Linked DNA regions of Enteractinococcus fodinae. The protein of the gene in region 2 interacts with the protein of the main gene of each other region in a pairwise test. Links are inferred from orthologs where the notes say so. Each region holds a gene or a part of one and is shown on either strand. Other genes may lie near its edges. The genes, in order: thrS and rplA.

The links.
Region 1: the proteins of rplA (region 2) and thrS interact in binary tests that used the Escherichia coli proteins (3 or more experiments, as listed by UniProt). The link is inferred for Enteractinococcus fodinae from one-to-one orthologs.

Annotation. Positions count from the first base shown.
Region 1 is NZ_JAVDYJ010000001.1:1,387,248-1,399,431, forward strand. The notes cover bases 6,209-9,114. They hold thrS (threonine--tRNA ligase), read left to right. Parts: upstream 6,209-6,608; coding sequence 6,609-8,621; downstream 8,622-9,114. Other genes in these bases: J2S62_RS06545 (AMIN-like domain-containing (lipo)protein), read left to right, coding at 6,209-6,500; J2S62_RS06555 (HIT family protein), read left to right, coding at 8,628-9,114. In the rest of the region: J2S62_RS06530 (S9 family peptidase), read right to left, coding at 1-1,829; J2S62_RS06535 (DUF6504 family protein), read left to right, coding at 1,953-2,276; J2S62_RS06540 (DNA polymerase III subunit alpha), read left to right, coding at 2,279-5,806; more of J2S62_RS06545, read left to right, coding at 5,817-6,208; more of J2S62_RS06555, read left to right, coding at 9,115-9,236; J2S62_RS06560 (GOLPH3/VPS74 family protein), read left to right, coding at 9,301-10,005; J2S62_RS06565 (SufE family protein), read right to left, coding at 10,260-10,700; J2S62_RS06570 (sulfurtransferase), read right to left, coding at 10,812-11,705; cell division protein ZapE, read left to right, coding at 11,931-12,184. UniProt on the Escherichia coli protein: Catalyzes the attachment of threonine to tRNA(Thr) in a two-step reaction: L-threonine is first activated by ATP to form Thr-AMP and then transferred to the acceptor end of tRNA(Thr). The rate-limiting step is amino acid activation in the presence of tRNA.
Region 2 is NZ_JAVDYJ010000001.1:730,193-742,358, forward strand. Bases 2,837-5,724 are described here. They hold rplA (50S ribosomal protein L1), read left to right. Parts: upstream 2,837-3,869; coding sequence 3,870-4,580; downstream 4,581-5,724. Other genes in these bases: nusG (transcription termination/antitermination protein NusG), read left to right, coding at 2,837-3,225; rplK (50S ribosomal protein L11), read left to right, coding at 3,360-3,791; J2S62_RS03465 (DUF4352 domain-containing protein), read right to left, coding at 4,681-5,517; J2S62_RS03470 (sensor histidine kinase), read left to right, coding at 5,683-5,724. Also shown: J2S62_RS03430 (TOBE domain-containing protein), read right to left, coding at 1-303; J2S62_RS03435 (pyridoxal phosphate-dependent aminotransferase), read right to left, coding at 363-1,568; preprotein translocase subunit SecE, read left to right, coding at 1,980-2,165; more of nusG, read left to right, coding at 2,254-2,836; more of J2S62_RS03470, read left to right, coding at 5,725-6,918; J2S62_RS03475 (response regulator transcription factor), read left to right, coding at 6,951-7,622; J2S62_RS03480 (carboxylate-amine ligase), read left to right, coding at 7,728-8,894; rplJ (50S ribosomal protein L10), read left to right, coding at 9,184-9,705; rplL (50S ribosomal protein L7/L12), read left to right, coding at 9,769-10,152; J2S62_RS03495 (histidine phosphatase family protein), read left to right, coding at 10,363-10,914; mobA (molybdenum cofactor guanylyltransferase), read right to left, coding at 10,920-11,555; GTP 3',8-cyclase MoaA, read right to left, coding at 11,558-12,166. UniProt on the Escherichia coli protein: One of the primary rRNA binding proteins, it binds very close to the 3'-end of the 23S rRNA. Forms part of the L1 stalk. It is often not seen in high-resolution crystal structures, but can be seen in cryo_EM and 3D reconstruction models.

The DNA.
Region 1 (12,184 bases), 660 kb from region 2 along the record:
TAGTCTTTATCTCCGTGGATCACCAACATTGGCACCGCAATCTGGTGAGCATAGTGGTGCGGGGAATACTGCGTCTGCGGGGCCATCGCCCGGTCCCAGGTCGCGTTATCGGTGGTTTGGCCCATCACATTGGTATCCCACAGCGAGGCGTGCGTGATGATGCAGCGGAACTTCGTCCCGGTATGGCCGGCGACCCAGTTGGCTAGATAACCGCCGTAGGATCCACCAGCCACGGCAACATTGGCGGCATCAATATCATCGCGGGCTGCGGCCGCATCGATCAGCTGCATCAGATCGGTAAACGGTGTACCACCGAGTTGCTGATTGCCCCGGTCGATCATGTGCTGACCATACCCGGTCGAGATCGCCGGGTCCGGGAGCAGCACCGCATAGCCGGCAGCAACAAATGGATCGGGATTCCACCGGTACGTCCAGGCATTCCAGGACCCCCACGGTCCGCCGTGGACAAATACCACCATCGGAAATGGGCCGTCTCCCTCAGGTAACCGTAGCCACGAGCGCACGCGGGTGCCATCCTCAGCGCTGGTGCTCACAGTGGTCAAACGTCCCGGTGATGCCAACGCAGTCGCCGGACTATGAACCACCTCGGGTTCAGTGATTGCTGGCGCGGTTGGATTAAGCTCAAATCGCACCAGTTGTGGGCTTGCGGCTACACCGGAGGAGATGGCATAGACGGGCGCTGCGGTGTCAGTGTTGACCTGCGGGTCGGTGGCAAGCGCGGTATATGTTCGAGCCGTTTCGAGCTCCGGATGTGGCTGCCAGGTGTCCACCGCGGTGGTCATCCGGGTGGGCTGGGCGTCGCCAAGGCCACCCGTAAAGATTGCGCCGGCACCTTCGTCGTCGCTTGTGGCAATCAGGTGGGAGTTGGTTAGCCACTCGGGCGAGACCCATCGGTCTAAGTCGGGCCACAGGGCTTGCAACTGACCACTGCGAAGATCCATGATCCCGGCGGACACTGACAGGTTTGTACCGTCACGCCACGGGGTGCTGATATTGATAACCGCGCGAGTGCCATCCGGGCTGATAGTGCCGGCGCTGAATTCTTGGTGCAACGTCGAGGTGAGTAATTCAGTGGCTTGACCGGTGACAAAGTCGATGCGATACAGCACCTGGGTTTCTACGTCGTCGGGGGTGTTGCCGCGGTGTTGTGCCATGGTGACCACCGCGTGCGTGGCGGCCGCATCAAGGTGCCAGTTTACTAACCGCCCGGCTGGTAGATCGATCCGAATGAACTCGGGGCGCTCCCCAGGGCTTGGGAGCAGAGCGATGCCCAAAACGGTCCGGCCCTGTGGCAGATCTTGATCCCAGTAGCGCGTTGGGAACTGGGAGTAGACCACTCCGGAGACCTTTGCTTTGTCCCGGGTTGCGGCCAATTCTTCATGTTCTTGATGGGTAGCCGCACCACTGTGCCACTGCATGGCAACGACTAGTTTGTCGTTGGCTACTTGCAGACCACTAAAACCCCAGGCCCGTTGGGCCACGATGCTGGGTTCACCCATGGCGGGGAGCACCCAGAGTTTTGCGCCGGCCGCCGCGGGAGTATCCGGGTCGGCGGCGGCCGAGTCTCGAGATGATAAGAAAAAGATGCGCCCGTCACGGGCCGGTGCTACCGCCGAGACCGAATCATCCGCAAAGGTCAGCTGCATCGGGTGCTCGGTGACATCCCACAGCTGCGTCACATATCCGGTGCGATCTTGTTTGAGTTGCTGGACGGTGGTCACGACACGCCCGGCTACAACCGAGACGCCGGTCAGACGGGATGCATCGAGCAGTGGGGAGAGTGCCGCATCGAAAGCTGAGTTGGTCATGGACCCATTATGAATGCTCCTCCGGTACAACAACAGTCCGGCTTATCGTGTCCCTGTTAATTTTTATGCTGAGAGCACGAACAACATAGCGTACTGAAACCACTGATCAGGAAGGGGTTTGCCATGGGCACACTCACACAATCCATTGAGGTCACCTGCACCACCGCTGGTGTTCCGTTACACCTGATGTACGGTGGCCGGTCCTATACGGTCAAAGCGCAACCACAGCGTTGGTATGTGCGTCGTCGGTGGTGGGCCGAAGAATACCGGGCAGCTCTCGGACACGGTCCTGGACTGGTGGATTATCAGGTTTGGCGGGTCCAAGTTGGTCTGTCTCGGGCACAGAATGCTCCGGTATTGACCTTGGATATTTCACACCATATTGAGTCAGGTCGCTGGCGTCTGGTGCAAGTCCACGACGCCCTGCGATTGGATGAAGTCGCCTAATCATGGCACCTGGTTTTGCCCATCTCAACGTCACCACCGCATATTCTGCCCACTTCGGGGTGTCTTGGCCCGAAGAGCTGGTAGCTGTTGCGGCAGCCGATGGCGCCCAGATTATGGGCTGCACAGATCGCGACGGACTCTACGGGATGGCCAAACACCTCAAAGCCTGCGTGGCCCATAATATTGCTCCGGTGGTGGGGGTGAACCTTGCGGTGATGTGGGACCCGTCCAGCACTGCAGATGGTCAACCCCTACCAGCCGGCAGGGTCACGATCTTGGCAGCCAATGCGGCCCAGGCCGGGTACGGCCAAGCTCAAAATCTTGGAGCCGGGTACCAGGCCCTGGTGCGATTGATCTCACTGGCGCACACGCAACTCGGGGCCGACCAAACGCCCTATATCTATGTCTCGCAGTTAGCTCGCGCCGCTGGGCCTGAGGCAGTGCTGAAGGTGCTGGTAGGTCCCGGTTCGGACGTCGGGGCGCTAATGGTCCAGCGCAAATACACCGCGGGGCGTACCCGCTTGAGGTTATGGAAGAGGGCCCTGCCAGCTCGGGCACTGTACACGGAAATCGTGTCCCACTTGTCCCTGCCGTCAAAGCGCCTGTCCACCGCACAAGCTGTGCGGATGTTGCGCGCCAGCACCGACCTTGACCTGCCAGCTGTTTTGACCAACGCCGTCCGGTACGCGACCCCGGACGGCGCCGCCACCGCCGATGTGGTGGATGCCGCCCGAGCGCTGTCCAGTCTCGATACCCTGACCGATATGCAGCCCAATGGTCAAGGCTGGCTTAAATCTGCCCACGACATGCATGCTCTCGCCAAGGAGATCGTCTATGAAGCAGGTTTCGGTGCTGCGGCGGTTCACCAACTACTCGAGACGACCCAACGGTTAGCCGAGACCTGCGCGCTGGATCCGGCCCAAGATCTCGGCTGGGGACAGCCGCGAGTCCCAGAATTTGATGTCATCGGTATCGACGGTGAGCCAAATACTGTGCTCTCGCAACGCGCCCGAGCAGGGCTGGCCCACAGGTTCCGACACTTAGATCCCGCAGGGGCCCCATATGATCGAGTACTTGACCGGCTCGACCACGAACTCAAGATTATTGAAAACCTGGGCTTTTCCAGTTACTTCCTCACCGTTGCCGAAGTGGTTTCCATGATCGAAGACCGTCAGGTGAGAGTCTCTGCTCGAGGTTCCGGTGCGTCCTCCCTAGTGAACTACGCGTTACGAATTTCCCACGTCGACCCGATCGAACACGACCTGATCTTTGAACGGTTCTTATCGCAAGACCGATCCACGCTGCCCGATATCGACATTGATGTGGAATCCGCTCGCAGACACGAAATCTATCATGCGATCTTTGACCGGTTCGGTCAGGAACGCACCACGCTGATGAGCATGCAAAACGGGTACCGCGTGCGCGGTGCGGTCCGTGATGCAGGCCGAGCGCTTGGTCTAGAGCGCGAGCAGGTAGATCACCTGGCCAAAAAATTGTGGCGCTTCTCCGCTTCCGACTTCCGCCAAGCTCTCGAGCATATGCCAGAACTGCAAAACTTTGCGGCCCAAGTGCAAAACAGCCGCAAATCGGGCAATCAACAACTTGATTTGCTCGTGGATCTGACAGAACGACTCGACCGGTTACCCCGACATATTTCGATGCATCCTTGCGGGGTCATTCTCGGAGATGCCACCTTGCTGGACCGGACCCCGGTAGAAGCCTCCGGGATGGGATTGCCTATGAGCCAGTTTGATAAACACGACATGGACCCGATGGGCATGCTCAAACTCGATGTGCTTGGGGTACGCATGCAGTCCACCATCGCCTATGCGATCGAAGAAATTCAGCGCACCACCGGAGAACACATCGACCTTGAAACAGTGCCCCATGATGACCCGGCCACCTACGAGATGATCAAAACCACCCATACCCTGGGCTGTTTCCAAATTGAGTCGCCTGGCCAGCGTGAGCTCATTGGCAAACTCGAACCCGAATCCATCACCGACCTGATCATCGATATCTCACTGTTTCGACCCGGGCCCATGAAATCCGATATGGTCCGCCCTTTCTTGGATTACCGCCACCAATTAGCCCCGGCCCACTACCCACACCCGCGACTGAAACCCATCCTGGAAGAAACTCACGGGGTGACGGTTTTCCATGAACAACTGCTGAGAACCTTTGATGCCATGACCGGTTGCGGGCTGGCCGCAGCTGATGAATTTCGCCGCCGCCTCGGCTCTGATGAACAACCTGAGGTTGAAGCTTATTTCCGAGCCAAAGCCATGGAACGTGGCTGGGATATCGACGTCATCGACGAGGTGTGGGAGACCCTCGCGGCGTTTGGCTCATTCGGGTTTTGCAAAGCCCATGGCGCGGCCTTTGCCATCCCCACCTTCGAATCTGCCTGGTTGAAAACCCACTATCCAGCAGCGTTTATGGCCGCGGTCCTAGAACACGACCCCGGCATGTATCCGCAGCGACTGATGGTAGCTGAAGCCCGCCGGATGGGTATCGAGATCTTGCCGGTCGATATCAATCGCTCCACCACGCAGATGCGATTAGAACCGCTTCCACATCCCCACCCGTCTGGCCATCGGTGGGGGATTCGGCTGGCCCTGACCACCGTGTTGGGGCTGACCCACAAAGAAATGCAACGCATCGAACGGGCCCAACCCTTTGACAGTTTGGCAGATATCCGGGACCGAGCTCGGTTGAGTAAAAAGAGCCTTGAACACCTCGCCCAACTTGGCGCACTCGATTGCTTGCTACCGGCCACCGGCATCAGCCGTACCGATCTGGTCCATCACTTAGAATTCTTACACTCACCGACCAGACGGGACCGCACCGGCCGCAGTCTGCGTCTCGGACGCCCACAAATCGAAGGACAACAAGCCCTCCCGTTGGGCGACACCGAACTCGAAACACTGCCGGCACTGTTTCCTGAACCAACAGCAGAACAACGAATCCGCACTGAGCTGGATCTGACCGCTATCGATGCCACCGGGCATCTGATGCAGTCCCATAAACCTTATCTGGATGCGCTGGGCACCACGCCGGCAGATCAGCTCTTGAAGCTGCGAAACCATACCCGTGTGATGGTTGCCGGTGTGCGCGTAGCAACCCAGACCCCACCGATGCGCTCGGGGAATCGGGTGGTATTTATTTCCATTGATGATGGCACCGGGGTGGTTGACACCTCCTTTTTTGCTCAAGCCCAACACGCCACCGGCGACATCCTGTTCTCCGCACGATTAATGCTCATTGAAGGCACCACCAGACGCACCGGAACCCGCGGTATCACCCTGCAGGCCATCCGCGCCTGGGATATGCACGATCCAGCCTCATTGCCTGACCCTGACTACTGGGATACACAACGGAGCCACTGGGCGCAATGGCTTGCGAAATCACCGGAACAACCAGCCCCACCGGTTGTCCACCAAAGCCAGTTGCGACAGCGGGCCCTAGCTCCTGACGTGGACGCTTCAGTACGTTATCGTGGGGTGCACAAACCGTATGCCACCAGATAAAAGGATCGCGATGGCCACGCACCGAACACCGCCAAGGATAGTAGCGATACTTTGTGCAGCTGGACTATGGTTCACCGGCTGCGGCACTGAAGACCAGACATCACCGCAGCCTTCACCTTCGCCCACCACACCTGAACAGGCCTCGCCTAGTGACTCGCCCACGACCGGCTCACCAACCGCGACCCCGGATGAGCCCACCGACGAACAGAGTCCAGAAACCACGCTTGCCCCCGTCGGTGAGTTCTCTACCGAAAACCAGCACTCCTCCGGGTGGCCAGAATATGGCGAGACTTCCAACATCTATCCCACAGCCGTCCGGACTGCAGTACACGACGGGTTTGAACGTATCGTCATTGAACACGCCGGCACCGGCCAGCCCAGCTTCTTCACGCAATACACAGCTGAGCCACGAGAGCCGGGCATTGGCACGCTCGTTGATACCGGTTCTGGTGCGTACTTGGAAGTCACCCTGTCGGGCACCACGGACCCGCTCGATTTGCCACCGGACATGCTGGAACATGGCGCCCATCTCGAAGATCTCGACACCCAGGCCACTGAAGCGGTGGTGAGTTTCGCGCCGTGGGAAGCCACTAGTACCTACTATCTGGGGTTAGATCAGCAACGTCCCTATGCCGTCTCGGTGTTGGAATCGCCCGTGCGGGTTGTGATTGATATTCAACTGGAAGACCAGTGAGCTCATGAACCTGCAAAGCGGTCTGCAAAAAGATAGACTGGCGGATGGCTTGTCGGTGGTCCAGTATGCCACCGGATTTTTGAGCCTAACCCAAGGAGGAAGTGGCACGTGGCCGAACCACAAGAAATCACCATTACCGTAGACGACCAAACCATGCAGGTCGCTGAAGGTACCACCGGTACCGAATTATTCGGTGCGGAAAAAACTACGGTAGTTATGAAGGTCAACGGGACCCTGCAGGACCTGTTCCGTGCCATTCCCGACGGAGCCACAGTTGAGCGCGTGGACATCACCGACCAAGAAGGTCTGGAAGTGTTGCGCCACTCGACCGCTCACGTTCTGGCGCAAGCGGTCCAAGAGCTGTATCCAGACGCCAAGTTGGGCATTGGGCCATATATCGAAGATGGTTTCTACTACGACTTTGATGTCGACGAACCCTTCACCCCCGAGGATCTCAAACAGATCCAAAAGCGCATGATGCGCATCGTCAAAGCAGGTCAAACGTTCGATCGTCGCGCCGTAGACGAAGCCAAGGCCCGTGAAGAACTCGCAAATGAGCCATATAAGCTGCAGCTGCTAGACCGTCAGCACGATGAAGAAGCCGCTGCGGAAGGTGCCTCCGTAGAGATCGGTGCAGGGGACATCACCATCTACGACAACCTGGACCGTAAAGGTGAAGTCGTGTGGTACGACCTCTGCCGCGGCCCCCATATTCCGTCCACCAAGCTGATCGCCAACGGTTTTTCGCTGACTCGTGCCGCCGGGGCCTACTGGCTAGGTTCAGAAAACAACCCGCAGCTTCAGCGGATCTACGGCACCGCATGGGCATCGAAAGAAGATTTGGTGGCCTACCAGGAACGCATTGCCGAAGCAGAACGTCGCGACCACCGCAAAATTGGTGCCGAAATGGACCTGTTCTCGTTCCCGGACGAGCTGGGTTCGGGGCTGCCGGTTTTCCACCCCAAGGGTGGGATCCTGCGCAAGGAAATGGAAGACTACTCACGCCAGCGCCACGAGGAAGCTGGCTATGAGTTCGTCTACACCCCGCATATCACCAAACAAAACTTATATGAGACCTCCGGGCACCTCGAATGGTACGCCGAGGGCATGTTCCCGCCCATGCACGTCGACGAAGTGCGCGACGAAGACACTGGGGAAGTCACCCGTGCCGGGGCAGATTACTACCTGAAACCCATGAACTGCCCGATGCACAACTTGATCTTTGCTTCACGAGGCCGTTCTTACCGTGAGCTGCCACTGCGTTTATTCGAATTCGGTTCGGTCTACCGGTACGAGAAATCCGGGGTAATCCACGGGCTGACTCGAGTGCGCGGCATGACCCAAGATGATGCTCACATCTACTGCACCGAAGACCAGATGAAAGACGAGCTGACCACCACGTTGAACTTCGTGCTGGACTTGCTCAAAGATTACGGGTTGGATGATTTCTACCTCGAGCTGTCTTCCAAGGACCCAGAAAAATACGTGGGCAGTGACGAGGTCTGGGATAATGCCACGCAGGTATTGGCCGAAGTCGCAACCGAATCCGGTCTCGAACTGGTGGATGATCCGGGTGGTGCGGCCTTCTATGGTCCGAAGATCTCTGTTCAGGCACGCGACGCGCTAGGGCGCACCTGGCAGATGTCGACCATTCAGCTGGACTTCAACCTTCCGGAACGTTTTGATCTGGAATACCAGGCTGCCGACGGCACCCGCCAGCGCCCAGTCATGATCCACCGTGCCTTGTTTGGCTCAATTGAACGCTTCATGGGGGTGCTCACCGAGCACTACGCTGGCGCATTTCCCGCTTGGCTCGCCCCAGAACAAGTCATTGCCATCCCCGTGGCAGATGCCTTCAACGACTACCTGTTCGATATCGTCGACAAGCTCAAAGCCCGCGGTATTCGTGCCCGCGTGGACAGCTCCAGCGATCGGTTCCCGAAAAAGATTCGCACCGCAGCAAAACATAAGGCACCGTTTGTGCTCATTGCCGGTGGGGAAGACGCCGAAGCGAATGCCGTCTCGTTCCGGTATCGTGACGGCTCCCAGGACAATGGCGTGCCGGTGGATGACGCCATCGAGCGTATCGTCGCCGCAGTCGAGCAGCGTCAGCAGGTGTAACACTCCATGGCAGACCGCAGTACAGATCACGATGCAGAATCCACCGATGATTTTGTATTAGCTGGGACGCCGGATGCTTTTGAACGGTTATGGACGCCGCATCGGTTGGCTTACGTGTCCAAGGGACAAAGTCAGGTCACCGATGAGGCGTCCTGCCCATTTTGTGCCGCACCGCAACGTGATGATGAAGCGTCTCTTATCGTGACCCGCGGTAAAACGTGTTACGTGGTGATGAACCTCTATCCGTATAACCCGGGTCATCTCTTGGTGTGCCCATACCGTCACGTACCCGACTACACTGACCTCACGGTCGAAGAAACAGCCGAATTCGCGGAGTTATCCCAGATCGGGATGCAGGTGTTACGCACCGTGTCCCGGGCAGCCGGCTTCAACCTTGGGATGAATCAGGGCAAAGTCGGCGGAGCTGGCATCGCTGAGCATTTGCATCAACATATTGTCCCGCGTTGGGGCGGCGACGGGAACTTCCTTCCCATCATCGCGCAAACAAAAAATGTCACGGGCACTATCGGTGATATGCGCTCGATTATCGCCGAAGCGTGGCAGGCCGAAGCGCAACAATTCCGTGAAAAGCAAGCAGCACAACACAAAGAATAGTCGTCTTCGCCACGGAGTATGGCCAGTCCTACACAACGGCCTCAAAAACCGCGACAATGGACGTATGATGTCTTCACCTGGAGAAGCCCAACCGCGGCCGTTGAACCTGGCAGAATATTATCTGCTGAGCTGTCTGGATGATGGAGGCAAGCTCCAAGCTCCGCTACGTACCGTTCGTATCGGATTAGCCGGTGCGGTCCTCACGGACTTGGCACGACGCGGCTGTCTGTATGTCACCCGGGATGTGGTGATGGTCAATTCCCACCACGAAGCAGAGCTCGAACAGCCATTACATACCGTCCTCCAGATTATGAAAGACGCTCCCGAGAACCAAGACGCCGAGCAGTGGATCAACCGGTTCTCGCGTCCGGCACTCATGGACGCGGTGGTGAGGATGCTGGAGTTTCGTGAAGAAATCACGGTGGTCAAAAAGAAGTTTTTGGGGATGTTTCCACGCACCAGGATGGTCCCCAACGAGTCCTATGGACGGATGGACATGTATGTCAGGCTCCGAGCCACCCTGCTTGGACGAGATACCGCCCTGGATGCGACCACCTGGCCATTAGTACAACTGCTGTATTCCACAGATGTGCTGCCCAGTATCTTTCCAGGCCTGCAGAATAGAGAAGTGAAAGCCCGGTTAGCTGAGTTCCATGCAGAAGCCGAACACGAAGAACCAGCCATTTCCGAAGCACTACAGGCCATGGAGAACGCCATCGCAGAGGCTTTAACTGCTACCCGAGGGCAGGCCACGGGAATGCGAGGTTAGACGTTCGCGACGAATATTTGCCATCCGCACGGTGCGCGCACCTAAAGTTATGCTCAGTCGTGTGAAGTCTACTTTGTCGGCCACCGCCACGAGCGCATTAGCCACTCGCTGAGGATCGACGGCTAGTTTTTCGACGGCTTCGTGGCCATAACGAGCGGTCGTGTTGCCATGGTCGTATTCATAGACCCGGTGCCACATGTTGGAAGTTACTAGCGCAGCGATTGCCGGGGTGGCACGAGTTTGCCGGACCGAGCTTATGACAAATGCGTGGTGATATTCCGCTTAATACGACCTAAGAGCGCGCTCATACCTCGAAGGCGCAGCGGTGTCAGCGCGTTGGTCAGCCCGAGCCTATTCGGGATATCGTCCGGAACTGTCAGGATCTCTGAGGCACGCTGACCTGATAGTCCCTCAATGAGGACGCCAGCAAAGCCGCGAGTTGTAGGGGCTTCAGGCGGAGCCGAGATAATCAGTGTGACGATCGGATCTTCTTCGTCGGAGTATTCCACAGCCAAAAATAGCGGTGTCTGACATTCGGTGACCTGTTCCATCTCATCTTCGTGACCGGCATAGCGTTCCGGTGGTTCTGGAAGATTATCGGAGAACTCCAACAGCAGTTCGAGACGGTCGGATTCGGGCAGGTCTTGGAAGTCAGCGATGAGTTCGTCAAGAACCTCAATGGTTTGCGCAGGCATAGGATCCTTTCTACGGCAATGATCCACCGTTCATTCTAACGCCCGCGGGGGTTAAAATATTTCGCCGGTGCCAGGATCACTCCCAGCACCGGCGAAATAGGTCAACGAGTCTTAGCTTGGCGCTTGGCCGGGCTCTGCACCAACCACAATCGGTACGCCGACGCTGTTGCCCCACTCAGTCCAGGAGCCGTCGTAGTTTCGTACGGAGTCATATCCGAGCAAGTAACGCAACACAAACCAGGTGTGCGCTGAGCGCTCACCAATTCGGCAGTACGCAATGACCTGATCGGTTTGGCCCAGGTTTGCATCCTCCGCGTAGACCTTGGTCAGCTCTTCGCGGGATTTGAAGGTGCCATCCTCATTGGCCGCGGTTGCCCATGGCACCGATTCGGCGGTCGGGATGTGGCCACCACGCAGGGTGCCTTCTTGTGGGTAGCCCGCCATGTGCGTGGTTTCCCCGGTATATTCGGCGGCGGAACGGACATCAATCAGTGGCAGTTTGCCGATGCTGTCTAATACCTGTGCTTTGTTGGCACGTTCGGTTGAGTCATCGCGTTCGACAACCGGGTAGTCACCTTCAGTGACATCTGGGACCTCGCGAGTGATTTCGCGGCCTTCCGCAATCCACTTGTCTCGGCCACCATTCATCAGGCGGACATCTTCGTGCCCGTAGAGTGTAAAGACCCACAGCGCATAGGCAGCCCACCAGTTTGACTTATCACCGTAGAAAATAACTGTCGTGTCGCGGCTGATGCCCTTTGAGGCAGCCATTTTGGCAAAGCCCTCCGGTCCGATGAAATCACGGGTGACGGGATCGTTCAGCTCGGTGTGCCAGTCAATTTTGATGGCCCCGGGAATGTGCCCGGTCGAATAGAGCAGAGTATCTTCATTCGACTCTAGAACAACGACGTTGGGATGGTCCTTGTGTTCCGCTACCCAAGCTGTTGAGACGAGTTTTTCTGGGTGCGCGTAGTCGGATTGTTCCACCGGAACTGAGGTAGTCATGAAGCGAGAGGCCCTTTCGTTGTGAGTTGCCATCGGCATGTGACACGTATACAAATTAAGGATACAAGCCTGTGTGTTAATTACGACGGCCCGCGTCACACTACTACTTCTACGGGCGCTTTCGAAGTAACAGTGCCGCGGCAGGTGGGCTGCGTTTTAGGATGGAGAGGTTGAGCACCCATTCGGTGCTTGACGTTAGACCGAACTCAATGGATTGGATACAACGTGGCAGAAATCGTAGCTCTATCGGAGCGGAACCCGCAGGTTTCCTCCGAAGAACTCCTGGCGGGCTTCCACCCGTCATACCGCTTCGGTGAAGTTTCTTTCGACACGTATATCCCTGATCCCGCGCATCCCTCACAGGCCGGTGCAGTGGATCGGCTACGAGAATTTGCATCCACGATGACACCGGCAAAAAAGTCGGGTGGTTTCTTCTCAAAATTCAAGCGCAAACCGAAAAATGCTGGGAAGAATGGCAA
Region 2 (12,166 bases):
AATCAACGACACTACCCGAAACGGGCCGCACTGGAGCTCTACCTGAGACATCACCTTATCTGCCACAATCCGCGTGACTAGGCCGGTGAATTTATTGCGGGCAGACGATGCGAGTTCATCAGGCACATTGGGACGCCCTTCGGCTGCTGCTCGCGCCAAGGCAGCGATATCTTGGCCAGCAACCACTTGCCGACCGGTGGCATCCTGGGTCGCCTCGAGCTTGCCATTACTGATCCACCGTCGGACAGAATCGTCAGAGACTCCCAGGTATGCAGCCGCCTCCGTGATACGCAAATACGCCATAAACTCAGAGTCTATGGCGTATTTGCGGGCGAAGTAAAGCGTGTGGCGCGCGCTTGCGGCTAGCCGTTCATCAGGTTCTGGATGCGGGAGACACCTTCGACCAGATCATCCATGCCCAGAGCATATGACAGGCGAATGTACCCCGATTTACCAAAGGCCTCACCCGGTACGACGGCAACTTGGGCTTTTTCTAAGATGACGGCGGCAAGTTCGGTCGAGGTATCCACTCGCTGCCCGGCGATCTCTTTGCCTAATGCTTGAGTGACATCAACGTAGGCATAGAATGCCCCTTTTGGCGTCGGGCAGACGAAACTAACAATATCGTTGAGCATATTGACCATCGTGGTGCGTCGCTCGTCGAAGGCCTCCAGCATTTCATGGACGGCGTCTAGGGGGCCGGACACGGCAGCAATGGCAGCCTTTTGCGCGATGTTGTTCACGTTCGATGTTGCATGCGACTGCAGGGTGGATGCTGCTTTGATGACATCGGTGGGGCCAATCATCCAGCCTACGCGCCAGCCGGTCATCGCATAGGTTTTGGCCACACCGTTGAGGATGACGGTCTGATTTGCCAGTTCAGGTACGGCTTTGAGGATGGGCGTGAAGACGGCCTCATCGTAAACGAGGTGCTCATAGATCTCATCGGTGATGACCCAGATGCCGTTGTCGAGTGCCCACTGGCCGATGGCCTGGGTTTCCTCTGGGGTGTAGACCGAACCGGTCGGGTTGGAAGGCGAGACGAAAACGACGGCCTTGGTCCGGTCGGTCCGAGCTGCTTCGAGTTGATCGACGGTGACCTTGTATTCGGCCTCAGCGCCAGCGAACACATCGACCGGGGTGCCACCGGCAAGTTTGATGGACTCTGGGTAAGTGGTCCAGTACGGGGCAGGCAGCAGAATTTCATCACCGGGGTCGGTGAGCGCGGCAAAGGTGTTATACACAGCTTGCTTGCCACCGTTCGTGACCAACACTTGTGCTGCATCAACTTCAACGCCAGAATCGCGCAGTGTCTTATCGGCGATTGCCTGCCGAAGCTCCGGTAGGCCGGCTGCGGGGGTATAGCGGTGGTTGGCCGGATCAACGACGGCCGCCTGGGCTGCTTCCACAATATAGTCCGGGGTGGGGAAGTCTGGTTCTCCAGCACCGAAACCGATCACGGGTTCACCGGCTGCTCTGAGCTGCTTGGCTTTGGCGGTAATTGCCAGCGTTGCTGACTCAGGTATTGCTTGCAGACGGGCAGATACACGACGTGCTGGTTCAACCATAAATGGCCTCGGCCTTTCGTTCAGGGTGCTCGCTCAGGCAATGAGCTGCGAAAATCAGGGGTTAACAGTACTGTAGTCGCCCCAGGTACAAGCTCGGTGTTGACGTCGTCACGTTGCACCAGCGGTGCTGTAAGGACCCTCCGATTTGTCGAGGGCGTGCACATTGGCTATGATTGGACTCTGGTGTAGGTCGCACACCAGTTTTTGTGTGCGGTTGACCCTAGGGCAGTGGCGCAATTGGTAGCGCAACGGTCTCCAAAACCGTAGGTTGCAGGTTCGAGTCCTGTCTGCCCTGCGCATGAGGTTCGAAGGAATCGAAGAACCTATCAGCACAAACAATATGAGCGAGGATTAGTGAGCAAGTCTACGTCATCCCAAACCGCTGAAAAGCGTGGGGTCTTTGCTCGCATCATGATGTTCCTGCGCCAGGTCGTCGATGAGATGCGCAAGGTCGTCACCCCGACCCGACAAGAACTCATCAAAATGACCGGTGTGGTACTGGTCTTCGTTGTTATTGTGATCGCGCTGGTGAGCCTGCTCGACTGGCTGTTCGGTATGGGTGCGTCCTGGGTATTCGGTGGTTCTGACGGCCTCTAATTAACTTCACTTGTATCGCGGGTGAACTTCCCGTAGTGAAGATATTGGTACATACCCGTGATTGACCGTTGAGAAAGCAGGATACCTAGTGTCGGAGAACGAACTCGAACCACAAATCGACCCCGAGGTTGAGGACATCAACGCCGTGGTCGAAGATGTCACCGACGACGTTGCAAACGAACGACAGGAACCAGCCGAGGCAGCTGCCAATGTCGAAAACAGCGACGAGGTCCCGGCTGTCGAAGCAGATAACGGTGAGGTCGCAGTCCGCGAACCCTCCGACGTTGCCGAAGATATTGAGCGCGAAGAACTTCTCGACGAAGTCACCGCCGATGTTGAAGTTCCCGAGGTACCTGAAGACGCCGTAGAGCCTGTCGAAGACGAGGTCGAAGAACCCGCTGAAGCTGACGAGCCTGCAGTCAAAGCGCCAGAACAGGTCGAAGAAGAACTCCGTTCACGGCTCCGTCGCGCACCGGGTGAATGGTATGTCATTCACACGTACTCCGGTTACGAGCGTCGCGTGAAAGCAAATCTGGAAACTCGTATTCAAACGCTAGAAGTCGAAGACGACATCTACGAAATCGAAGTTCCGATGGAAGAAGTCGTCGAAATTAAAAACACCGTACGCAAGGTGATTAACCGCGTACGTGTGCCCGGCTATGTGCTCGTTCGCATGGAGATGACCGAAGACGCTTGGGCTGCTGTTCGTCACACCCCGGGTGTCACCGGATTTGTGGGCAACGCCTACGATCCTGTCCCGCTCAGCCAGCAAGAAGTCTTTGACATGCTGGCACCCTCCTTGCTGCAAGAAGCCGCAAAAGAAGCCGAAAAAGCTGGCGCTCCACTCAAGGGCGAAGCCGCCCAAGAGGCAGCACCCCAGGTTACTGTCGATTTCGCAGTTGGCGACTCGGTCACCGTCAAAGAGGGTCCATTCGAATCGCTGCCAGCGACGATTTCGGAAGTCAAAGTCGAATCCCAGCAGCTGGTGGTCTTGGTTACCATCTTCGAACGTGAAACCCCCGTGACCCTCGGCTTCCACGAAGTCAGCAAGGTCGAATAAATCCATAACAGACTTCACGACAAGCCCGAAAGCTTTGTTCGGGCTTGTTGTGTTCAGATCACCGCGCCACGGTGATCGCCCCGTCACCCACGCTCCTGTGGCTGGCGTTATCCGAAAAAGAAAAGGACCCCAAAATGGCCCCAAAGAAAAAGGTCGCAGGTCTGATTAAACTCCAGATCGAAGCGGGTGCAGCTTCACCTGCTCCACCGGTTGGCCCAGCACTTGGTCAGCACGGTGTGAACATGATGGAGTTCGTCAAGGCCTACAACGCTGAGACCGAATCCATGCGCGGGAACATCGTGCCGGTTGAAATCACCGTCTACGAAGACCGCTCGTTCACCTTCATCACCAAAACCCCGCCTGCCTCACAGCTGATCAAAAAAGCTGCCGGCATCGACAAGGGTTCTGGTACTCCGCACACCGTCAAGGTTGGCAAGATCACCACGGCCCAGGCGCAAGAAATCGCCGAAACCAAAATGCGTGACCTCAACGCCAATGACCTCGACGCCGCAACCAAAATCGTTGCCGGAACTGCCCGCTCCATGGGCATCACCGTTGAGGACTAACCTCAACACCTCTCACATTTTCGTGGTAGGGCCGAGCGCGGTCCGTTGACACCACAACTGCATAAGGAGAAAAAGCAGATGGCAAAGCGCAGCAAAGCATACAGAGCAGCCGCGGCAAAGATCGAAGATCGCCTGTACGCCCCAGCTGAAGCAATCGCTTTAGCAAAAGAAATCAACCCATCATCCATCGACACCACCGTTGAAGTCGCCATGCGACTATCCGTCGATCCCCGTAAGGCAGACCAGATGGTACGTGGTACCGCAAACCTGCCACACGGAACCGGTAAAACCGCCCGTGTTGTTGTCTTCGCGACAGGGGACAACGCTGCAGCAGCTGAAGAAGCTGGCGCAGATTTCGTTGGCTCGGATGACCTGGTTGAGCGCATTCAGGGCGGTTGGACCGATTTCGACGCCGCCGTTGCATCACCTGACATGATGGGCCTCGTTGGTCGCCTTGGTAAAATCCTGGGCCCACGAAACCTCATGCCAAACCCGCGTACCGGAACCGTCACTCCCAACGTTGCTCAGGCAGTCAAAGACATCAAAGGCGGAAAGATCGACTTCCGCGTTGACCGTCACGCCAACTTGCACTTCATCATTGGCAACACCAGCTTTACCGCTGAACAGCTGACGGAAAACTACGCCACCGCACTGGATGAAATCATTCGTTTGAAACCATCCGCTGCTAAGGGCCGTTACATCACCAAGTCCACTGTCGCCACGACCTTTGGGCCTGGCGTTCCAGTTGATCCAAACGTGACTCGCGTCCTGCCAGAAGACGACGAATAAACCGTACCCAACGAGTTTGGGTACTGAAGCCACTGCGGGCCGGGGAGCATTTCCCCGGCCCGCAGTGCTATCTGTGCACCTGAAACATTATGTGCATTTCTTACTGGACCGCATAGAACACTGCATCACCGAAAAGACCCGGCGAAACCCGTAGTGTCCCGGCTTCGAGGTCCTCCTGGGGGACTTCCATCGCAATGTTGCCTGAAGTGGAAGCACCTTCGTAGAGAGTTTCGAATGAGTCGAAGTCATTCGGCGTCACGACCATCGCGTCATGGCTGGCAAACGAATTACCGCCCGACGAGACATACTCGATGCTGATATAAGGGGTCTCGCCTTCCGGATCACTGCCGATATAGGTGGTCGTTACATCAGCCATGACATAGACGTTGCCGTCGGCTGGTTGCTCGTTGAACGAGTTCTCGGACATAATCGCATCAGTGGCATCCAGATCGACACCGTTGACGGTCACTTCCCAGTCACCACTTTCGACAGTGGTTCCAAGAGCTAACGGGTTGTCTCTGGTGCCCTCTTCTCCGCTTGGGGCATCGTGCTCCTCAGAGTCCGTGGAGGCGTCTTCATCAGATTCGGTGTCGGCCTCGGTTGCGCCGTCTGCGGGTGATTGAATCTCAACATCCTCGCTGAAGGCTTCATCTACCGAGGTAGCAACCACTGCGAAAAATACGATGAACCCAATGACGGTCCCCACAATGGATATGATCAGGGCCGCGATGCCCTGACCGCGTTTTTGATCTTTCATAAACAACGAGATGATCGATAATACGAACGCAATGGGCAACAGAATCCACCCAATAATGACTGCTCCAGGGATAACGGCGAACACGGCGCCCACAATCGCGGTGATCAACGCGATGAGTCCCACCGTGTTGCGCGATTTGTGCTCCTGAACCGGTGGGTGCAGTTGTGTACTCGTAGACATAGCGACCTTTCGAATAGGTGTGAGAAAACTGAACACCTACAACGCTAGGAACTCAGCGAGATGGGATACACCACGAACCGGGTAAACCTTCATACCCGATCGGGTATCTCAACACCACCGAAGGGGTGCTCACGGCAAACGATACGCTGACTAGACTGTGAGACCATGACGACACCGACGAAGAACTCTCGCTTCTGGCACGCAATACTGGCCATCGTGGTCCGTGCTGCCATGATGTTCGTCGGTTCCCTTGTGACCGTTCTTGCCACACTGACCGCACCCGAAAACTTCAGCGGAGCTGGTTATGATGAGATTTCCGATCTCGGGGCGGTCCGGTTCGTCATTGGCTACCTCTTACTGCTCCTGATTCCGTGGTACCGCAAAATCCCGCTGGCCTTGATCATCACCGGAGCGTTTTACGCGGTGATCTTGCAAGGCGATCCGTATGTGCTGGCCATTGGGTTGACCGTGTGGATTGTACGAGCACACTACCGTTGGCATTGGATAATCAGCGGCGTAGGACTGGCCGCCATCGTGGTGAATATTGTCTGGCATCTTCTTGCGCTGTGGCGCTGGGAAGCCGACTTCGATACCACTGTCGCAGCTCTGGTGGTACTGACTTTCGGATTTGCAACGCTGGGGCTCGTACTGTCCATTGGCTTTACCACCCGCCACCGCCGCCGAATGCGCCAAGCACACGATACCGTTGAAGCAGCAGAACACGATCGCGAAGTGCTCTCATCGGAAATGACCCGCCAGACGGAACGCGAATATTTGGCGCGGGAGGTGCACGATACGCTCGCCCAACGCCTCACCGCACTGTCCTTGCAGGCTGGCCAAATGCAAAAATCTTTAGCTACCAGCCACGATGCGGAACTCACCAGCGCCCTGCAGGATACGAAACGCTATTCGGATCAAGCGCTCAAAGATCTCCGAACCCTCGTCACCTCACTGAGAGCCCAAGGCGAGAAAGAACCAACAGTTCCTTCGGTCGCTCCCAGTGGGTTCCAGGACCTCAAAGCCCTCTTAGATGACGCTGTGCACCAAGGTCTGACCATTCAACCGCAGATCATGCTCAATAACTACGAGGCCGCCCCAGACGCGCTGCAACGAGCCGTATTACGGATTACCCAGGAAGCCCTAACGAACGCTTTACGTCACAGCACCGATAAACGTGTGAACCTTCGGCTGGAAGGGCAGCCCGGGGAAGGCCTATTGCTGGAGTTCACCAACACACGCGACGCGCAGCATCATTTTGCGGGCGGGACCGGCACCGGGTTGCTGGGCATCAAAGAGCGGGCCGAGCTCCTCGGCGGAAGGATCCAAGAAGAGTATCTTCCTCAGCACTTTCGGCTCACAGTCCATCTGCCCTGGACATTGGAGTCGGTCGAAGCACTCTAAACGTGTCCCACCCGCGGTGCTAGGCTTTCCGTGTGGCAATCAGGGTAGTGATAGTAGACGACGAGACCATGACGCTGCGGAACCTCGTGGCCATTGTCGAAGCTGACCCGACGATGGAAGTGGTCGGTTCCGCGACAAACGGGCTGGATGCTTTGCAGCAGATACGCGATACTCGACCTGATTTGGTCGTCATGGACCTCTACCTGCCAGGTGAGATCGACGGCGTGGAATCTATTCGACGTGTCCAAAACTTGCTTAACCCACCCAAAGTTCTGGCCGCCACAAGTTTCGATCTCGAGTCGTATACTCGCGGGGCACTCGAGGCTGGGGCAGTCGGCTTTATTCTCAAAAACGATGCCGAAACACTACTACTCCCAGCGCTTCGTGCGGCAGCAGACGGGGAGCCTATGGTTTCACCGCAAACCACTATCCGCCTCATTGAAAGCTTTCTCCGTCCCTCCACCGCGCCCGAAATCGCTCAAGCCAGGGAACGTATCGCCGCATTAGCACCGCGCGAACTGGAAGTTGCGCATCTTATCGGACACGGCAAGTCCTATAAGCAGATTGGTGCGGAACTGAACATCGCACCGGATACCGTCAAATCCACGGTGACGCGTGCTATGCAAAAAGCTGACGCTGATAACGGAGCTCAATTGGCCTTTCTTGTCGGCCAAGCACGGCTTGATATCAAGGACGCTGAATAACACCCAACGGTCAGGAGTACCTCTACCGGTATGAGCGCATCAGCACGGCAGATAGCAGCAGAAGATTTCTAGTATCAGCCGGGTGCGTCGTGTTACTGTCACTCCATGACCCTGCTGGGGATAGAAGAAGAATTCTTACTCGTTGATCAAGACGCGTTATTCCCGGTTGCCCCCACGAAGCATCAGACGGCCGCCTTACAACACATTGCCGTAGCCGGTGGCCAGGCCACACTTGAGTGGCTTCGATGTCAGATCGAGCACGCCTCAGCGGTCTTGGGAGATACGCAAACTGCCACTGAGGCCCTGTTAGCTTTTCGGCAAGAACTGGCCGCCGTGACGCGTCAGTTCAACATCGCCGCAGTGCCGGTGGGCGCTGCACCTCGGATCGATGGGCGCGGCGCAACGATCAGCGATGCGGACCGGTACCTCCAATTAGCAGAGCTCGCCCCCGGCATCGCAGCGGACCAATACATTAACGGGATGCACGTCCACGTCACCATCCCTAACCCGGAAGCAGGCGTACAAGCGCTCAACGGTCTTCGCCCGTGGCTGCCCTTGCTGACGGCGCTCAGTGCGAATTCACCTTTCTGGCAGGGCAGAGATTCCGGTTTCGCTAGCTGGCGGACCATTCACTACCGCCGGTGGATGGTCAGTGGCATGCCCCCATATTTCCAGGATTTTGAGGACTACACCAGGCGCGTCGAAGCACTGTTGGCCAGCGATGTGGTCACTGACCACGGTGGTATTTGCTGGTTGGCACGCTTGTCGCACCGTCACCCCACCATTGAGGTCAGGGCCTGTGATGTGCAACTGCAGGTCTCAGACGCCGTTGTCTTGGCGGCCCTCATCCGTGGTCTGGTCAGTGCCGCTGTCGATCAACCTCCACGGTCCCAACCCCAGGTCGAGCTACTTGATGTGAGCCTTTGGCAAGCAGCAAAGTTTGGTCTGACAGGACGTTTGCTCGATCCGTTTAGCGGCACTCCGTACCCTGCCAAAAAGCTAGTATGGCAAGCCTTCCAGCACGCACTCCCATATATCGAAGCTTTCGGTGATGATGAACTAGTTCGAGCTGGACTAGAGCTGTTGCTGGCCGAAGGTACCGGAGCAACCCGACAACGGGCGGTCTATCAGTGTGAGGGCATCCCAGGCGTCCTGCGCTACGCGGCTGAGGCTTCAACAGCACGGCATCGACGCTTACCCGACACCCATGAAACCAGAACTTCGACATCGTCGTCAGATGATGCTGGTCATCCGTCCGGTTTGGCTTCCTGACCAGTTCATCGAGAGCTAGACAGGAGGCAGTGTTTTCGTTTCTGGTGCTCGATTTGCAAATGCGAGCGGAAACTCTGTAAGGTAATGCGTACCGAAGACCGCCGGTTGTATTACACCTGTGCCAAATAGGTGTGACTATAAAAGCTCGTATATGAGCGGCCCGCGTAGGTGGACATGATGGCATAGAACTCCTGCGATTTTTGCAGCTCCAGACTCTTTGCGCCCTGTGCACCTGCACGGGGCGTTTTTGTGTTTGGGTGACCGGCATATCCACGAAGGAAGGAGTGCCATGGCGAATGCTGAAAAAACTGCAGCCGTGGAAGAGCTTGCGGAACTGTTCCGCAACTCATCCTCAGCTGTATTCACAGAATACCGTGGTCTCACCGTAGAAGAGATCACGAACCTGCGTCGTGCTCTGGGTGAGAACGCTACTTACGCCGTGGCGAAGAACACGCTGACTGCTATTGCGGCAGAACAGGCCGGAGTTACAGCTCTAGAAGGCAAACTCACCGGTCCTACCGCAATCGCATTCGTCTCAGGTGAGACTGTAGACGTTGCTAAAGTCATTCGTGATTTCGCCAAGGACCACGACAAACTGGTCATCAAGGGCGGCTACATGGATGGCCAACCACTTGATGAAGCCCAAGTTATCCAGTTGGCAAACCTCGAATCTCGCGAGACTTTGCTATCGATGATGGCTGGCGCAATGAAGGGCTCCCTGTCCAAGGCAGCCGCTACATTCCAAGCCCCACTCGAGAAAGCTGTTCGCCTCGCAGAAGCGCTGCGCGAAAAGCAAGACGAAGCTGCATAACCGCTGGCACATTACGTGCCACACAACCAGACCCAAGACTTTTATCGCAAAGGAGCCAATATCATGGCAAAACTGTCCACTGAAGAACTGTTGGATGCTTTCAAAGAGCTATCCCTGCTAGAACTGTCCGAATTCATCAAAGCATTTGAAGAAGAATTCGACGTAACCGCTGCTGCACCAGTCGCAATGGCTGCTGCTCCAGCCGGTGGTGGCGACGACGCCGCTGCTGAAGAACAGACCGAATTCGACGTTGTTCTCGAATCTCCTGGTGACGCCAAGATCGGTGTTATTAAAGAAGTTCGCGCTCTGACCTCCCTGGGTCTGAAAGACGCCAAAGACCTCGTTGATGCCGCTCCAAAGGCTGTCCTCGAGGGTGTTGACAAGGCTGCTGCAGACGCTGCCAAGGAAGCACTCGAAGGCGCTGGCGCGACCGTCACCGTAAAATAAGCTTCAGTTACGCATCAGTTCTTAACTGACGTCGACTTCACCCCGCTGCAATTGCAGCGGGGTGAAGCGTTTTAATACCGAAAATGCAGTTCAAGTCGGATCACGCAGTTGTCACCTACTGTTTACCAAGAACATTTTTCGTATTCACAGACCGGTCGCTTCGTACCCGTAAGCCTAAATACATCAATAACCTGAGTAAGGACAACGACAATGAAGTGGGCTTTTGTACGTCACGGACGCACGGAGTGGAGTCGAAAGCGATTACTCCAGGGTCGTACCGACAATCCCTTGAGCGCCGAGGGATACTTTGAGGCCACGAAAGCTGCCCAGACCCTGCAGCGCAGGGGGCAATGGCATGCAATCTACTCCTCACCGTTGATACGGTCTGTCCAAACCGCACAACGAGTCGCTGAGATCCTAGGCATGGCACGCGTACAGACACTCGACAATCTCATTGAACGCGATTTCGGTCCGGCTGAAGGCATCCACTTGGCGGATTTTGATGAAGAAACTCGCATGGAGCTCATGTGCGCTGAAGAATCTGATGAAGAAGTCCAGCATCGTGCGCTGGGGGCTTTTCGCCATATCGCGCGTCACCACCCGTCGCAGAACGTGATCTTGGTAGGCCACGGCACATTATTTCGCTTGGGACTCTCTGCGGTTCTAGCTTACGAGCATCCTCCCATCCTCAATGGGGACGTCTTAGAGTTTCCTGCAGATTCCTTCCAGAACCTCGAGATGGAACAACCATCGCAGTCCTGATACCTCTAGTCGTTGAACGTTACCCCGTACTCGAGGGCATCTTGGTAGGTATCTACATCCGCACCGGCATGAGCAGGCAGTTCAATGCCACGGTAGGGCGTCTTGCGCAGGGCGTGCCAAATACCCGCGTTGAGCAGCGGTTCAGCAAATAACTCCTCGCCTAAAGGACGGGGTAGGTACGACAAAAGCGGTTGAATTCGTCCAGCGGACTCGACCACAGCGACCTTCGAATCTGGCCCGTGCTTTTGATGATGCTCAGCTAACGCGCTGATTCCTAGTCCGATCCACGGCATATCAGCCGCAAGGAGCAAGACTCCTTGACCAGTGGTAGCCGGCCCGAGTTCTTCGGTGAAATATTGCAGTCCTGCCCTGACGGCCAGGTACGGCCCGGCACGAGGAGGATCTTCCGACACCGTGGCGATATCACCGGTGGGCAGTGATGACGGCCCGACCACCACTGTGTGTTGCGCCAGAACCGCTCGGGCCGTCTCGGCAAGCACTCGAGTAATGAGAGGTTCACCCTCAAACTCCAACAGGGGTTTATCCGTGACCGGGTGGGGGCTCGTGGCGTGCAGCCTAGAGGAGGCACCCCCGGCCAGGATAATCGCAAACAGCCCTGCAACGGGGGGAGTGACGGTCATACCTACCCGCCGATAGCGCTCATGCTGCGCTCGGGCTGGACGAAACCAGGCATACCCAAGCCGGTCTTGGTCTGACCGTGAGCCTTGGGTTTGTGCCACATCGCGGTGCGCCACGCATCGGCGATGACCTCATCGGATGCGCCACTGCGTAGCAGTGCCATCAGGTCGGTCTCCTCGTGTGAGAACAAGCACGACCGGACCTTAGCGTCGGCGGTCAAACGGGTGCGTGAACATTCGGCACAGAATGGTTCGGTCACCGACGCAATAATGCCCACTGTCCCGAGGATCTCGTGTGTGGTTTTGTCGCGCACATCAAACAGTTCTGCCGGGGCTGAACCGCGTGGTTCCTCATGGGGTGTCAGCGTGTAAACCTGGGAGATCTGGGCGCGGATTTCCTTGGCGGTGACCATGTTGTCGCGTTTCCATTTATGGTCCGCGTCAAGCGGCATCTGTTCAATAAACCGCAGCGCGTAGCCGTGTTCCAGCGTCCAGGTCAAAAGTTCAGCGGCTTGCTGGTCATTGATACCACGAAGCAGTACGGCGTTAATCTTGATCGGTTCCAAGCCGGCAGCTTTTGCGGAATGTAAGCCAGACAGGACTTTGGTCAGCCG